DNA from 2 places in the Streptomyces sp. NBC_00122 genome. Region 2 is predicted to be linked to the other one. Evidence: predicted binding sites of a transcription regulator. Region 2 holds the regulator's gene; the other holds the start of a gene.
The links. Region 2 encodes HrcA, which represses chaperone genes, less so after heat shock. Its sites were predicted from a motif close to TTNGCACTCNGNNNNNCNGAGTGCNAA; they were not measured.
Positions count from the first base shown of each region.

Region 1: groES (co-chaperone GroES) is a predicted target of HrcA. The motif match lies at 1,370-1,396, and genes of this name have one in related genera.

Region 1 is NZ_CP108191.1:3,820,943-3,824,111, forward strand. Features, by position in the region: gene OG737_RS18245 (FtsW/RodA/SpoVE family cell cycle protein) at 1-552, opposite strand, end outside; partial or broken gene OG737_RS18250 (response regulator) at 870-1,252, opposite strand; gene groES (co-chaperone GroES) at 1,540-1,848, shown strand; gene groL (chaperonin GroEL) at 1,985-3,169, shown strand, end outside.
Region 2 is NZ_CP108191.1:1,886,011-1,889,179, reverse strand. Features, by position in the region: gene OG737_RS08975 (DUF3097 domain-containing protein) at 1-353, opposite strand, end outside; gene OG737_RS08970 (MBL fold metallo-hydrolase) at 382-1,107, opposite strand; gene hrcA (heat-inducible transcriptional repressor HrcA) at 1,255-2,271, shown strand; gene dnaJ (molecular chaperone DnaJ) at 2,272-3,169, shown strand, end outside.

The DNA of each region.
Region 1 (3,169 bases), 1.9 Mb from region 2:
GATCATGATCTTCACGAACTCGCCCGGCTGCAGCGAGAAGCCGAAGAGGATGATCCAGCGCTTCGCGCCGTAGGTGTCCGCGCCGAAGAACGCCGGAGCGATCAGTAGCACCAGTGCGACGGCCATCGTGATGTAGATGAACCGCTGCAGCAGCCGGTGGTCGCGCAGCAGCGCCAGCACCAGGATGCAGGCGGCGACGCCGACCACGGTCCACATCAGCTGCCCGGGCGCGTTGGCGTCCGAGCCGTACCGCTCGATGTACCCCTGGTCGAGCCGGTGCAGCAGCACCAGTCCCAGCCCGGTCAGCAGCATGGCCAGCGGGAAGATCAGCGGATCCGCGTAGGCGGCGAAGCGGCGCACGCCCAGGTGACCCACCAGCGACAGCAGCGTCATGCTGATCGTGAAGCCGGTGAGGTTGGGCGGCAGCTCGCCGTTCATCGCGAGGCCCGCGGCGGCGTGGCCGAAGACGGCGATCGCGACGACGAAGACCAGGAGCAGCGCCTCGGTGCGGCGGCGTGCGCCCGCCGTCGTCAGGGGCCTCAGTCCACGCACGGGATGCCGCCACCGTCCGCGGGGGCGGGGGAGGACGGCGGTGAGGACGGCGGCGGGGCCGCGTCCGGTGAGGAGGAAGCGGCGCCCGGCGAGCTCGGGCTCGCAGTGGCCTTGGGCCCGATCTGCTCGGCAATGAGGCGCTTTATCTTCATATCATCTACGACGTTTATGTCCTCCCCGTGGTTCCTTCCGAAGCGTTCGGGGCGCGCGGGCGGGAGGACGGCCGAGCAGGAGTCCGCCCCGGGTCCGGCGCGCACCCCGCACAGGCCCGGGCCTCCTTCGGGTCCCCGCTGGTCGCCACCGTCCGCCCGCCCGGAGGGTGGTGCGAGGTCGGGGGTGCGGGCGCGGCGGGCCAGGGCCCGGATGCGGGCGGCCAGGACCACGAAGGAGAACGGCTTGGTGAGGTAGTCGTCGGCGCCGGAGTCCAGGCCCTCGGCCTCGTCGTACTCACCGTCCCTGGCGGTGAGCATCAGCACCGGGGTGGTGTCGCTGTGGGCGCGCATGCGGGTGCAGATCTGACAGCCGCTCACGCCCGGCAGCATCACATCGAGGAGGACGACGTCATACGGGCCCCGGCCAGGGCGAGGTCCAGGCCGCGGTGGCCGTCGTGCGTGACCTCGACCGCGTGCCCGTCGGCGGACAGGCCGCGCCGCAGGGACTCGGCGAGGCCCTCTTCGTCTTCGACCACGAGGATGCGCACGCCCCCAAGCGTCACATACCAGACACAATGCCCCGGTGCGGGTGGTGATCCACAGGCGCTCCCGCCCGGGTTTCCGGGGCTCGGAGGCCTGATCCGCGCAACGCCCGGCGGCGAGAATTGGCACTCCGCTTGACCGAGTGCTAATCGCCGGAATAGTCTCGCACCTGGCACTCGCCCCTGGTGAGTGCCAACACAGCGACAGGCAGGTCCGGCACCCGCGACGACGGATCGACCTGGTCGCCACCTCAGACAGTTAACCCCGGATCTCCGAAGGGGGAGGTCGGATCGTGACGACCGCCAGCTCCAAGGTTGCCATCAAGCCGCTTGAGGACCGCATCGTGGTCCAGCCGCTCGACGCCGAGCAGACCACGGCCTCCGGCCTGGTCATCCCGGACACCGCGAAGGAGAAGCCCCAGGAGGGCGTCGTCCTCGCGGTCGGCCCGGGCCGGTTCGAGGACGGCCAGCGTCTCCCGCTGGACGTCAGCGTCGGCGACATCGTGCTGTACAGCAAGTACGGCGGCACCGAAGTGAAGTACAGCGGCGAGGAGTACCTCGTCCTCTCGGCTCGCGACGTGCTCGCGATCGTCGAGAAGTAATTCGCTTCCAGTTTTGATTTGAGCTGCGCCCCTGGTCACCCTGCTGATGCCGGGCGGCGAGGGGCGTAGTTCGTTCTAGGCGGTGGAGGTCGCGGTGAGCGGCCGAGGATCGCAACGAGAGGACTGAACCGCTCCCATGCCGAAGATCCTGAAGTTCGACGAGGACGCCCGTCGCGCCCTCGAGCGCGGCGTCAACAAGCTTGCCGACACGGTGAAGGTGACGATCGGCCCCAAGGGCCGCAACGTCGTCATCGACAAGAAGTTCGGCGCCCCGACCATCACCAACGACGGCGTCACCATCGCCCGCGAGGTCGAGCTGGACGACCCGTACGAGAACCTGGGCGCGCAGCTCGTGAAGGAGGTGGCGACCAAGACCAACGACATCGCGGGTGACGGCACCACCACCGCCACCGTGCTGGCCCAGGCGCTCGTCCGCGAGGGTCTGCGCAACGTCGCCGCGGGCGCGTCCCCGGCCGCCCTGAAGAAGGGCATCGACGCCGCGGTCAAGGCCGTCTCCGAGGAGCTCCTCGCGACCGCCCGCCCGATCGAGGACAAGTCCGACATCGCCGCCGTGGCCGCGCTCTCCGCGCAGGACCAGCAGGTCGGCGAGCTCATCGCCGAGGCGATGGACAAGGTCGGCAAGGACGGTGTCATCACCGTCGAGGAGTCCAACACCTTCGGCCTGGAGCTGGAGTTCACCGAGGGCATGGCCTTCGACAAGGGCTACCTCTCGCCGTACATGGTCTCCGACCAGGAGCGTATGGAGGCCGTCCTCGACGACCCGTACATCCTGATCAACCAGGGCAAGATCTCCTCGATCCAGGACCTCCTGCCGCTGCTGGAGAAGGTCATCCAGGCCGGCGCCTCCAAGCCGCTGCTGATCATCGCCGAGGACGTCGAGGGCGAGGCGCTCTCCACCCTCGTCGTCAACAAGATCCGCGGCACCTTCAACGCGGTCGCCGTCAAGGCCCCCGGCTTCGGTGACCGTCGCAAGGCGATGCTGCAGGACATGGCCACCCTCACCGGTGCCACCGTCATCGCCGAGGAGGTCGGCCTCAAGCTCGACCAGGCCGGTCTGGACGTACTGGGCACCGCCCGCCGCGTCACGATCTCCAAGGACGACACGACCATCGTCGACGGTGGCGGCAGCCACGAGGAAGTCGTCGGCCGTGTCAACCAGATCAAGGCCGAGATCGAGTCCACGGACTCCGACTGGGACCGCGAGAAGCTGCAGGAGCGCCTGGCGAAGCTCGCCGGCGGCGTCTGCGTCATCAAGGTCGGCGCCGCCACCGAGGTGGAGCTCAAGGAGAAGAAGCACCGC
Region 2 (3,169 bases):
TCGGCGTCGTGCCGGCCCTCGACGTAGATCCGGCCCGCCCGCGCCACCCGCGCCCGGGCGCCGGGTACGGCGATCGACCCGGACGCGGTGCGGGCCGGGGCCGCCGGGGCGCGGGACGGGCGGACCAGGGTGACGACCGCCCCCTCCAGCAGGAACCCGCTCGGCTCCATCGGGAACACCCGCCGCTTGCCGAACCGGTCCTCCAGAGTCACCGTGCCCGCCTCGCAGGCCACCACCGCGCCGCAGAAATCCGTACCGGCCACCTCGACCACCAGATCGGGTTCCGCCGCCACCTCCGGCACGGCCTTGGGGCGCTTCCACTGCGGGGTCAGGTCGGGGGAGTACTCGCGCATCCGGCCGACAGTAGGAGAGCCGCGGCCGTCATGCCTCCGACACGCCGAAACGGGCGGCCAGTGTGGCGCGTTGCGCACGGACGAAGTCCGCGGAGACCACCGCTCCGTGACCCGGTACGTACAGCGCGTCGTCCCCGCCCAGCGACAGCAGCCGGTCCACGGCCGCCGGCCACTGCGCCGGCACCGAGTCGTCGCCGGCCTGCGGTTCGCCCGACTCCTCGACCAGGTCCCCGCAGAAGACCGTCTCGCGCTCGCCGGGCACGAAGACGGCCAGGTCGTGCCGGCTGTGCCCGGGCCCCACGTTCGCCAGCAGCACCTGCACCCCGCCCAGCTCCAGCGTCCACTCGCCCGACACGCCGTGCCGGGGCAGCACCAGCAGCTCCACGGCCTCCGCGGCCTCGGCCTGCGCCAGTCCGTGCCGTACGGCGGACTCGCGCAGCTCCTCGCGGCCCGTGGTGAGCAGCGAGTCCAGCCCGACCGCCCCGAACACCTCGGCCCCGGGGAAGGCCGCCCCGCCCAGCACGTGATCGAAATGGCCGTGCGTGAATGCGATATGAGTCACGTGCCGGCCCGTCAGCCGCTCCGCCTCGGCCCGCAGCTGAGCGCCCTCCCGCAGGCACGAACCGGGGTCGACGAGGAGGACGGAATCGTCCCCCACCACCAGTCCCACCGTGCAGTCCCACACCGGAAGCCGCCGCCGGCCGGTCCGCCCGGTCAGCCGTTCCCAGCCCGCCTCTTCCCAACGCACGTCCATGCCGCGACGCTACCCTGGCAGGCCTCCCTTGCCAGGGTCTTACTACCCGGCCGTACACTGAGCGGGGGTTCTCTGGCACTCGAACGCCCAGAGTGCCAGTCAACAAGCAGCGAACAAGGCAACGGACCACAGCTGGAGGTGTGCGCGATGCTCAGCGAACGCAGACTCGAAGTGCTGCGCGCCATCGTCCAGGACTACGTCGGGACGGAGGAGCCGGTCGGCTCCAAGGCGCTCACCGAGCGCCACCGGCTCGGGGTCTCGCCCGCCACCGTGCGCAACGACATGGCCGTGCTGGAGGACGAGGGCTACATCGCCCAGCCCCACACCAGCGCCGGCCGGATCCCCACCGACAAGGGGTACCGGCTCTTCGTCGACAAGCTGGCGGGGGTCAAGCCGCTGTCGTCGCCCGAGCGTCGGGCCATCCAGAACTTCCTCGACGGCGCCGTCGACCTCGACGACGTGGTCGGCCGGACGGTGCGGCTGCTCGCGCAGCTCACCCGCCAGGTCGCGGTCGTCCAGTACCCCTCGCTGACGCGCTCCACCGTGCGCCACGTCGAGCTCCTGTCGCTGGCCCCGGCCCGGCTGATGCTCGTACTGATCACCGACACGGGCCGCGTCGAGCAGCGGCTCATCGACTGCGCGACCCCCTTCGGCGAGACCTCGCTCGCCGACCTGCGGGCCCGCCTCAACAGCAGGGTCGTCGGCCGCCGGTTCACCGACGTACCCCCGCTCGTCCAGGACCTCCCCGAATCCTTCGAGGCCGAGGACCGGGCCACGGTCTCCACCGTGCTCGCGACGCTCCTCGAAACCCTGGTCGAGGAAGCCGAGGAGCGGCTGATGATCGGCGGTACCGCCAATCTCACCCGCTTCGGACACGATTTTCCCCTGACGATCAGGCCGGTGCTCGAAGCGCTGGAGGAGCAGGTCGTGCTCCTCAAGCTGCTGGGCGAGGCCAACGAGTCGGGAATGGCCGTACGGATCGGGCATGAGAATGCTTACGAGGGACTGAACTCCACGTCCGTCGTCTCGGTCGGTTACGGTTCGGGCGGCGAAACTGTCGCCAAACTCGGCGTGGTCGGACCGACCCGCATGGACTACCCCGGAACGATGGGAGCGGTACGCGCAGTGGCACGTTACGTCGGACAGATCCTGGCGGAGTCGTAAGTGGCCACGGACTACTACGCCGTTCTCGGCGTGCGCCGCGACGCATCGCAGGACGAGATCAAGAAGGCCTTCCGGCGCCTCGCGCGTGAACTTCACCCGGATGTGAATCCGGACCCGAAGACGCAGGAGCGCTTCAAGGAGATCAACGCGGCTTACGAGGTGCTCTCGGACCCGCAGAAGAAGCAGGTCTACGACCTCGGCGGCGACCCGCTGTCCTCTTCGGGCGGCGGCGGTGGCGCGGGCGGATTCGGAGCGGGCGGCTTCGGCAACTTCTCCGACATCATGGACGCCTTCTTCGGCCAGGCCTCGCAGCGCGGCCCGCGCTCGCGTACCCGCCGCGGCCAGGACGCCATGATCCGCCTCGACCTGGAGCTGGACGAGGCGGCCTTCGGGACCACCAAGGACATCCAGGTCGACACGGCCGTCGTCTGCACCACCTGCTCCGGCGAGGGTGCCGCCCCCGGCACCTCGGCGCAGACGTGTGACATGTGCCGCGGCCGCGGTGAGGTCTCGCAGGTCACCCGGTCCTTCCTGGGCCAGGTCATGACCTCGCGCCCCTGCCCGCAGTGCCAGGGCTTCGGCACCGTGGTCCCGACCCCGTGTCCCGAGTGCGCGGGCGACGGCCGGGTCCGCTCCCGCCGCAGTCTCACGGTCAAGATCCCGGCGGGCGTCGAGAACGGCACCCGCATCCAGCTCGCGGGCGAGGGCGAGGTCGGCCCCGGCGGCGGCCCCGCCGGCGACCTGTACGTGGAGATCCACGAGCTGCCGCACCCGACCTTCCAGCGGCGCGGGGACGACCTGCACTGCACGGTCACCATCCCGATGACGGCGGCCGCGCTGGGCACCAAGTGCCCGCTGGAGACGCTGGACGGCCTGGAGGAGATCGACATCCGGCCCG